Regions from separate parts of the Peribacillus sp. P4_D6 genome, predicted to be linked through region 1. Evidence: a T-box and tRNA genes for the amino acid it is inferred to sense, from the RefSeq annotation. Region 1 holds a T-box; the other regions hold tRNA genes.
The links. A T-box is a leader RNA that pairs with one kind of tRNA and senses whether it is charged. The one in region 1 lies ahead of argS (arginine--tRNA ligase), so its partner is inferred to be a tRNA-Arg.
Positions count from the first base shown of each region.

Region 2: it has a tRNA-Arg gene. The T-box ahead of argS (arginine--tRNA ligase) is inferred to sense a tRNA for this amino acid. The anticodon was not compared.
Region 3: it has a tRNA-Arg gene. The T-box ahead of argS (arginine--tRNA ligase) is inferred to sense a tRNA for this amino acid. The anticodon was not compared.

Region 1 covers NZ_JBFUIQ010000010.1:63,622-66,901, reverse strand. The annotation lists gene desA (Delta(5) desaturase DesA) at 1-821, shown strand, start outside; gene AC1DVB_RS05950 (response regulator) at 915-1,457, shown strand; T-box leader at 1,525-1,743, shown strand; gene argS (arginine--tRNA ligase) at 1,778-3,280, shown strand, end outside.
Region 2 covers NZ_JBFUIQ010000001.1:86,523-89,802, forward strand. The annotation lists gene rpoN (RNA polymerase factor sigma-54) at 1-1,010, opposite strand, end outside; tRNA gene AC1DVB_RS00405 (tRNA-Arg) at 1,325-1,396, opposite strand; gene clpP (ATP-dependent Clp endopeptidase proteolytic subunit ClpP) at 1,686-2,291, shown strand; gene AC1DVB_RS00415 (HPr family phosphocarrier protein) at 2,393-2,650, opposite strand; gene whiA (DNA-binding protein WhiA) at 2,671-3,280, opposite strand, start outside.
Region 3 covers NZ_JBFUIQ010000001.1:313,422-316,701, forward strand. The annotation lists cobalamin riboswitch at 29-203, opposite strand; gene AC1DVB_RS01475 (polysaccharide deacetylase family protein) at 290-1,138, opposite strand; tRNA gene AC1DVB_RS01480 (tRNA-Arg) at 1,368-1,441, shown strand; gene AC1DVB_RS01485 (hypothetical protein) at 1,618-1,776, shown strand; gene AC1DVB_RS01490 (hypothetical protein) at 1,900-2,433, opposite strand; gene AC1DVB_RS01495 (hypothetical protein) at 2,476-2,640, shown strand; gene AC1DVB_RS01500 (DNA topoisomerase III) at 2,695-3,280, opposite strand, start outside.

The sequences.
Region 1 (3,280 bases):
TTCATGATTGTACGCATCATTCATTTTTCAAAGACCGCCGTGCGAATAGAATCGTCGGTACGATCATGGGTGTTTTGACTTTATTCCCGTTTGATCAATGGGGACATGAGCATTCAGTGCATCACGCAACAAGCGGTAATTTGGATAAGAGGGGTACAGGTGATATTTGGACCCTTACGGTAGATGAGTATTTGGCTGCACCGTTTAAACTTCGTTTTGCTTATCGTTTTTATCGTAATCCATTGGTCATGTTTGGTTTGGGGCCGATTTATGTTTTCCTTCTTAAAAATAGATTTAACCGTAAAGGTGCTAGAAAGAAGGAAAAAAATAATACGTATTTGACGAATGTATTAATCGTCGTTTTTGCGGCATTGCTTTGCCTGGCAGTAGGCTGGCAGTCGTTCCTTCTGGTACAAGGTTCGATTTTCATGATTTCCGGTTCAATCGGCATTTGGCTGTTTTACGTCCAGCACACATTCGAGGACTCTTATTTTGAAGAAAATGAAGAGTGGGAATATGTATTGGCAGCAGTGGAGGGAAGTTCTTTTTATAAGCTTCCAAAACTGATGCAGTTCCTTACTGGCAATATCGGTTACCATCATGTTCACCATTTAAGTCCAAGGGTGCCTAACTATAAATTGGAAATGGCGCATAATAATACGCAGCCTTTAGAGAACGTTCCGACGATCACTCTTGCGACAAGCTTGCGCTCACTCCGTTTCCGTTTATGGGATGAGGAATCCAAGAATTTCGTCGGTTTCAAGGACATAAAATATTTAACGAAAAAAAGTGTTCCCACTCAAGTGAAATCTGAACTGTAACGTTCATGTATCATTCCAGACTCCCTTAATAATCCTCGGATTTGGGGAGTCTTTGTTTCATATAAGGAACTCGATAAAGGAGAGAACTTAAAAATGATTCGAATTGTCATTGCAGAAAATCAGCAAATGCTATTAGAGGCAATAAGTTCTCTACTCAATCTTGAAGAAGATATAGAAATTGTCGGGCAAGCCAGTAACGGAGAAGAAGCGATGGCTCTTGTACACCAATTACGGCCTGATGTGTGTATCATGGATATGGAGATGCCTGTAATGAGCGGACTTGAGGCAGCGGAAGCATTAAGGTCATTTGAATGCAAAGTGGTCATTTTAACGACATTTCGAAGGACTGGTTATTTTCAACTCGCATTAAAGGCTGATGTAAGTGGTTATTTATTGAAGGATAACCCGGGTGAAGAGTTAGCCTGCTCGATTCGCAGCATAATGGATGGCAAGCGAATATACTCCCCAGAGCTTATTGATGGGCCTTCCAGCCATAATGGCCGGGAAATGGGAGTGTTAGGGTTGTTAGCCGATGGGCCATCCAATATTGAGCCGTCCAATCAAAGCGGCACAATTGGGACAGTACGGAAGTATTTTACGACGATCAAGGATAAAATGAAGTTACCGGCTGGTTAGGATTTGTTTCTTAAATTGTGTTGACACGTTTTTTTAAATTGTGTACGATGGATTAAATTATAATATTGAAAATTCTGTGATGAAGAGAGTAGTTCATTTTGAAATGGAAAGCGAGTTAGGGATGGTGGGAGCCTAATGCAGGTCGGATGAATGAAGCGCACTTTGGAGAAATTTCTTGAAACGTTCAGTAGGGAATATCGGGGAGTCACCTCGTTAACAATGGAAAGTGGCCGCAATTTGTGGCAACTAGAGTGGTACCACGGGAATTCATGCTCTCGTCTCTTATTTAGAGGCGGGGGCTTTTTTGTTTAGGAGGGAAAATGACGATGAATAAACCAATTGCAGAATTGATTTCAACTGCTTTGAACAATGAAATGCCAGCAAGTGAAATAGAAAAATTAATGGAAAAGCCGAAATTGATGGAGTTAGGTGATGTCGCCTTTCCGTGCTTTACTCTTGCGAAAAAATTCAAAAAATCGCCTCAGGTGATTGCGTCGGAAATAGCTCAACAACTAAACAGTACGTTGATTCAAGAAGTGAACGTAGTGGGAGGTTATCTGAATATCTTCGTCAATCAACAGATGGTGACGGAAAACGTGCTGCAAACGATATTAAGGGAAAAGGATCAATATGGTTCGATGCAGCCTGGACAGGGAAATGTCGTGATTGATTATTCCTCCCCGAATATTGCCAAGCCTTTTTCCATGGGGCACTTACGCTCAACGGTCATAGGGAATGCACTGGCCAACATTGCCGAAAAAAACGGCTATAATGCCGTTCGTATCAATCATTTAGGAGATTGGGGCACGCAATTCGGTAAGTTGATTGTTGCGTATAAGCTGTGGGGAGACAAAGAGGCAATCGAAGCTTCTCCGATTCAGGAATTATTGAAAATCTATGTGAAGTTCCATGAAAGAGCAGAAACCGATGAATCGTTGAATGAACAAGCACGCGCAAGCTTCAAGTCGCTTGAAGACGGGGACGAGGAAGCACTGGCATTGTGGAAATGGTTCAGGGATGCGTCTTTAAAAGAGTTCGAGACGATTTATGATTTATTGGGCATCCGTTTTGATTCCTATGCCGGCGAAGCATTTTACAATGATAAAATGGATGCGGTTGTCGGGGAACTAAAAGAAAAAGGCCTGCTTGCCCTTTCAGAAGGTGCCTATGTCGTGCAATTGGAAGATATGCCGCCTTGTTTGATTACGAAAACCGATGGTGCGACACTTTATGCCACACGTGATTTAGCTGCTGCCATGTATCGTAAAAAACAGTATGAGGCAAAGAAAACATTTTATGTGGTCGGAAATGAACAATCCCTGCACTTTAAACAACTCTTTAACGTCATTGAAAAAATGGGGTATGAGTGGTCAAAAGACTTACAGCACGTAGCATTTGGCATGATGCTAAAAGACGGTAAGAAAATGTCGACCCGTAAAGGGAAAGTCGTGCTGCTTGCGGATGTATTGGCAGAGGCGATCGAAACTGCAAAGCGCAATATTGAAGAAAAAAATCAAGCGCTTGAACAGAAAGAACTGGTTGCAAGACAAGTCGGTGTCGGAGCGGTAATCTTTAATGATTTAAAAAATAACCGCATGAACGATATTGATTTTTCATTAGAGCAAATGATGAATTTTGAGGGGGAAACGGGCCCCTATGTACAGTACACATATGCGCGAATTTCCTCCTTGCTTGAAAAAGGTGATTTTAAAGAGCAGGCCATCCAATATGAAGCTTTAGGCGAATATGCGTGGCCAGTCATCCAGCTGCTGGAGCAATACCCGATCATTGTCCAAAAATCATTTGAACAAGCCGATCCATCA
Region 2 (3,280 bases), on a different contig from region 1:
GCGATTTCTTTCATCGTCATCGGCTTCAAATAGTTCAGGCCATGATGAAAGCACGCCGGCTGTTTTTCGACGATGCACTGAATAACCTTCAATATCGTTTCTTTTCTCTGTTGGATACCCCTGGAGATCCATTGGTATTCCTGCCACTTATCCTGGATAAACCGCTGAACTCCCTGATCCTTATGGCTCTTCATTCGGTTTAAATACCCTTTATCCACATTAAGGTTGGGTGTGTTACCATCATAATTCCCGACAAGCAGCATGCCATCCCGAACTTCCACGACCACATCCGGCACTATATAAGAAGGTTTTTCCTGAAAAAAGAGTGATGCCGGACGCGGGTTCAACGTCTGGACATAATCAAAGACCTCTTGAATCTCCTTCAGTGTAACACCGATTTTCTTACTTAGGTCTTTCCAGCGCTTTTCAGCAAAATCGAGGAAATGGTTTTCTATGATCGATTCTGCCAGCAGACTCTCCCCTTCTGCTTTCACTTGAAGCAAAAGGCACTCTTGAAGATTCCTCGCTCCGATGCCATGCGGTTCGAGTTCCTGTAAAATCGAGAGACACTCTTCCAAAACGGCCGGAGATATGCCTGGGATGCATATATCATCCAGCTGAGTCCTTAAGTAACCGTTTTCATCAAGGTTATGAATTAATAGAAGCATTGCCTTTTGCTGCTCACCGGAAAACTGCTGGTGATTCACTTGGGACATGATATGTTGTTCCAGCGATACGGTATCTTCACTGATCTGTTCAATCCAATAGTTGGCATCATACGTATTTTTAAGAGTCCGTTTACCTTTTTTGCGGTCAAAAGTTGGCTGAAATAAAGAAGATGTTGGCTGATCTATTGACAGTAATGGGTTCTCCACCATTTTATTTTCTAAAAAAGCCGATAGCTCCTGCGAGGAGTATTGCAGCAATGTAATAGCTTGCATGAGCTCCTGGGTCATTGCCATCTTTAATGTTTGCTGTTGAAAAAGTCCTGCTTTCATATTCATACTCATCGATTCATCCCTCCCCCACTCCATTTTACATTATCAGGAGAAAATTCTACACAAAAACCCATGAAAACGCTTACGATTTTTTTCTGAATAGTTTATTTGTTTTAAATACTATATGTTAGAAACGCAAATTTAACAACTACTTTTATTGAAAAATCACCATTTTTCAATAGTGTGGGCGAATATTTTCAAGACAGGACCGACATTACAGGATTCGATGGAATATTACGGAAAACGAGAAAATTCGGCAAAAATTTTAACTCTCCTAAAAATGACCAATAAAAAATCCCCCACTTTATTAAGCAGAAGATTGGTAATGCCCTCGGCAGGAATCGAACCTGCATTTCAAGCTTCGGAGGCTTGCGTTCTATCCGTTGCACTACGAGGGCGTAATAGAAAATATTTTTTCAACAGACTTCATTATATGATAGAATTCCCTCCTTTGCAAGGGTTATCAGGTTTAAAACTTTATCATTTGGGTATTATGGGTAATGTGGAAATTCATCCCTGTGCGGCATAATATATAAAACATTCTATCAGGAAGGAGCCTTAGCCAGAAAATTGTCGAACAAATTATCCATAATAGGGTTTGTTTTGTTTGACCTAAATTGACCAAAAAGTGTATCATACATACATAAAGAATTTAAATGATTCTCTTAATCGAAGGAGGAAATGAACATGAATTTAATTCCTACAGTTATCGAACAAACAAGTCGTGGGGAGCGTGCCTACGATATTTACTCCCGTTTATTAAAAGACCGGATCATTATGCTAGGAAGTGCAATTGACGATAATGTTTCCAACTCCATTGTTGCTCAATTACTATTTTTAGAAGCGGAAAATCCTGAAAAGGATATCACTCTATACATCAACAGCCCTGGCGGAAGCATCACTTCCGGTATGGCCATTTACGATACTATGCAATATATCAAACCTAATGTTTCGACAGTATGCATCGGTATGGCCGCTTCCATGGGTGCTTTCCTATTGGCCGCTGGCGAAAAAGGCAAACGTTATGCATTGCCAAACAGTGAAGTCATGATTCACCAACCACTTGGAGGAGCTCAAGGTCAAGCAACGGAAATTGAAATTGCTGCCCGCCGTATCCTTCACTTGAAAGATAAACTGAACCAAATCTTGGCAGAACGTACGGGACAACCTATCGAAGTCCTTCAAAGAGATACGGAACGTGATAACTTCATGACTTCCGAAAGAGCTCTTGAATATGGCTTGATTGACAAAGTCATCACGCGCAGCGTTCTTGATGATAAAAACTCTAAGTAATCCTGCAACAAAAGAAAGGCTCCGGACATCGCCATAAGCGACTTCCGGAGCCTTTTTTTCCATGATAAAAGAAAAGGATGCACATTTAGGCATCCCCTTTTTTAACCCTCTTGCTGAACGAACTCTTCCAATGCTTCTAATGCTTCTTTTTCATCGCGTCCTTCGATGATTAACTTCACGGACACACCAGAACTGATGGCAAGGCTCATTAATCCCATTATACTTTTTGCATTCACTTTCTTTCCTTCTTTTTCAAGAAAAACATCTGAATGAAAGCGGTTAGCTTCTTGTACAAAAAGAGCCGCCGGCCGAGCTTGCAAACCCGTTTTCAATTTTACCTCAACTTGTTTCTCCACCATCTTGATCTCCCCTGTTAGCTTTATTTTTTCGCAGCAATAGCCTCTCCCCCACGGAGCCTGTCAGCTATTTCATCAATCTTTCGCAATCGGTGATTAATCCCGGACTTACTGATGGTTCCCCCGGATACCATTTCCCCAAGTTCCTTTAAGGTTATATCCTGAAACGCTATCCTAAGCTCCGCAATTTCCCGAAGCTTATCCGGTAAAATGCTAAGTCCTACCGTATCCTCGATATAATGGATATTTTCAACCTGTCGCAATGATGCCCCGATCGTTTTGTTCAAATTGGCTGTTTCACAATTCACAAGCCGATTCACTGAATTACGCATATCACGGACAATCCGTACATCCTCGAACCTTAATAAAGCTGAATGGGCGCCAACTATACTTAAAAACTCGGCAATCTTTTCGGCTTCTTTCAAATAAATGATGTACCCCTTCTTGCGTTCAAGTGTCTTGGCCTTCAAGCCAAACTTATTCATTAGCTCACAAAGTGCATCATTGTGCTCTTTATAAAGTGAGAAAATCTCAAGGTGATAGGAAGACGTTTCCGGATTGTTTACCGAACCCCCTGCAAGAAATGCACCTCTTAGATAAGAACGCTTACAGCATTTCTTCCCAACAATAGTA
Region 3 (3,280 bases), on a different contig from region 1:
GCCACACACCTTCCCATCCGCGTAGGTTACAGGTGTACGAATTCTGGCAGGTCTCCTGGCTCATGGTCATCGTCAACGGCACCTTCCCATATCTCATACAGTGGTACACAGCCGTAAGCTCCCATATACAGTGGCGGGACCGCGTTGGCATTTCACCAACTTCCCTTTTAAGTCATTAAGACACCAAATCGTTCATATGTATATAATTTTCACTGCCTTCATTATACACCATGTAAGAATCGATTATTATATGATTTTTCTGAACAAGTGCAAAATGCCCCTTCCACCTTCAATGCTTTGAAGCATTTTCAATCAGCGACGCAAACCCATTGAGCGATAACCCTGGTGAAATCCGAACTCGATGCAGAGCATGCATCCCTTGGTCGCTTGAAGCTCCCCCAGGTTCGGTAGTGACTGCCATCTTGTATCCAGCTTCTTCTGACAGCCTGAGACTCTCTTCGTTATACCGGCCAACCGGATAGGAAAGCACTGTCGTGTTCTGGTCGAGGATATGGTCGAACAGCACCTTCGACTGAACCATTTCCGCTTCTTGCTGCTCTGCCGTCATGCGGTTCAGCTCCAAATGGCTGATGGTATGGCTTTCAATTGAAATCCCATCCCTGCTCATCTCCAACATTTGATTTTCAGTCAGGTGATGACCTTTATCAATGGACTTCCCGATCATGAAGACAGTTGCTTTCATATCATGTTCTTTTAATATCGGGAATGCCTCCGTGTAGTTATCTGTATAGCCATCATCAAAAGTAATCCAGACGCACTTCTCACTTGGCATCCGATTCTCGGTTAAAACGAGGAATGCTTCTTCAGGGGATAATGTATAGTAACCATTCTCCCGAAGCCAAGCCATCTGTGATCGGAATTCCTCCCTTGGAACCCGAAGGCCATTCCCTTCAGAAATACTGTGATACATCAATATCGGAAGCTGGACCGGGGACTCGGCCTTTAACCAGCCTCCCGTATCGATTTGCCCCTCCGAATCCTGCCCGGTCCCATTCTCAGCCGCTTCGGCCACTTCAATGTCATCTTCCGCAATCGGTGCAGCCGTCTTTGTGCCTATCCCCTCTAAAATCCCTTGTGTGCATCCAGGTAAAATCAAAACCCCCAGCAATGCCGCCATCCTTAAAACTCTATATTTTTTCACTATCATTCTCCTGATTTTTTTATAGTATAATAGTACCAGAAAACCAGTGGACAATAAAGTATTCCATTTAATGAAAAAAGAGGAAAAACGAAAGCTTAGCGACACGCTAAACATTTATGAGGATTTTTTTTCATAAGTATGTGCTATTAGCTTGAAAAGTTTGCCTATAAGAAATATAATAAATAAGTCGTCGACTTTAATATATGTCCCAGTAGCTCAGCAGGATAGAGCGACAGCCTCCTAAGCTGTAGGTCGTAGGTTCGATTCCTATCTGGGACGCTAAAGTTTATAAGCCCTGTTATAATGCGGTTTCTCCGTGTTGTAGCAGGGTTTTTTTCTGTTGGTATGACCGTAAAATCCGGAGATTGTATGTAGGATAAAAGCATTTCTGTACGTAGGAAACAGTGATATTCCATATCACTATTATTTTTCTATGTTTGGAGGTGCTTTTTTTCATGAAAAAACACGTTATTAAACAGCGTGGAACAGCGTTAAAGGAACGGAAATTGACCAGTAAGACTACGGAAAGTTTCACGATTGAATACACACTGCATGAAGCCTTAGATATTTTTCTACGTGCAAAAGTTGCTGAAGGTGTCCGACAGCGAACATAAGGCGAATATGTGTGAAGTGAAAAGGATATTTTCGAAAATTCTTGTTGGACTATAGTAAAAGGGGTTTATCAGTGATACAGACTGATAAACCCCTAAATTCATTTTATTGAAAATTAATCACTTCTATTTCTTTATTGTTAAAGAGCGTTTCCACGAACCATTCCATTTAAATCCAATAGGGTGTACTGCAATTATAACACCTAGCACATAAACCCCATCAACAGTTATGTTAGCAGTACCTTTTGTACTGTTCTTTTTACTGAAGGATGCCTTCCCGCCTTTATGTAACCAGTCAACTTCCAAATTAATTCCAGTTAAGTAAGAATCGTAATTAGAAACTGATACAAACTGAGGTTTTTTATTAACCAATTTATATTTGTATTTTATTCGAATATTCTTGTATGAACCTAGTACGATTTTCCCATTTTGAACTGGTGACCACCAGTTCAAAAGTTTTGAGCCACTCTTTGTAGTAGCAAAATGTTTTAACCTGTCCCATCCGGGTATACAAATACTGTAAGACATTCTCACCAAAGGAGATGATAGTGCATGATGAGTACAATCAGAAGCCAATGGAACAAAGAGAATGACGCAGCGGTGTTTAGTCCCGGTGATCAGCGTTAGAGTCAATTGAAGAGTTGGATGATAATCAAGCATGGGAATTACTAGTCTTCTCATCCAAAGGAGGAAGATACGATCATGAGTATTTACAGCCTATGGAATCCAGAGAATGATGAAGCAATTTTCAGTCCGGGTGATCAAAAGCCATTCAGTACGCTCATACGAGTAGATTCGGATAAACACACACACACTGACAAAACACTTGAATATGAATTACATGGCACCGTACTGAATGAAATTTAGTCGAAGCAGGAATATACCGAAAAAGGATGGAGCGATTGCTCCATCCTTTTTCTTTTATTTATCGAATTTCAGTTTCGCCAAGGCATCTGCCAATGCAGTATTGATCGGCTCTTCTTTATTTTGCTTTTTCATATAATTGGATACTTCATTTTTGGATACTTTTTGATTTTTATTTTGACCTCTACGTTTATTGTAAGAAGATAGTTTTTCGTGAAAACCGCATTTACAGGTGAATGTCTGTGCTTCTCCTTGACCGCGCATTTCCATCTTTTTATGACATTGCGGGCATCTGGCATTTGTTACACGTGAAACACTTTTTTTGTGGCCGCAATCACGATCTTGACAGACAAGCATTTTTCCCTTTTTACTATTCACTTCCAGCATCAGCTTGCCGCAATCAGGACATTTCGTTCCTGACACGTTATCATGCTTGAATTTTTGGTCACTATTTTTGATTTCATGGACGATATTTTTGGCGTAGGAGCGCATATCGCCGATGAAAGCCTGTTGTGGCAGCTTTCCTTTTGCTATCGCAGTTAACTTTTGCTCCCATTGAGCTGTCAAAGCTGGAGAACGCAAGTCTTCAGGTGCCAATTGAAGAAGTTGTTTTCCTTTCGAGGTGACATGAAGGCCCTTTCCT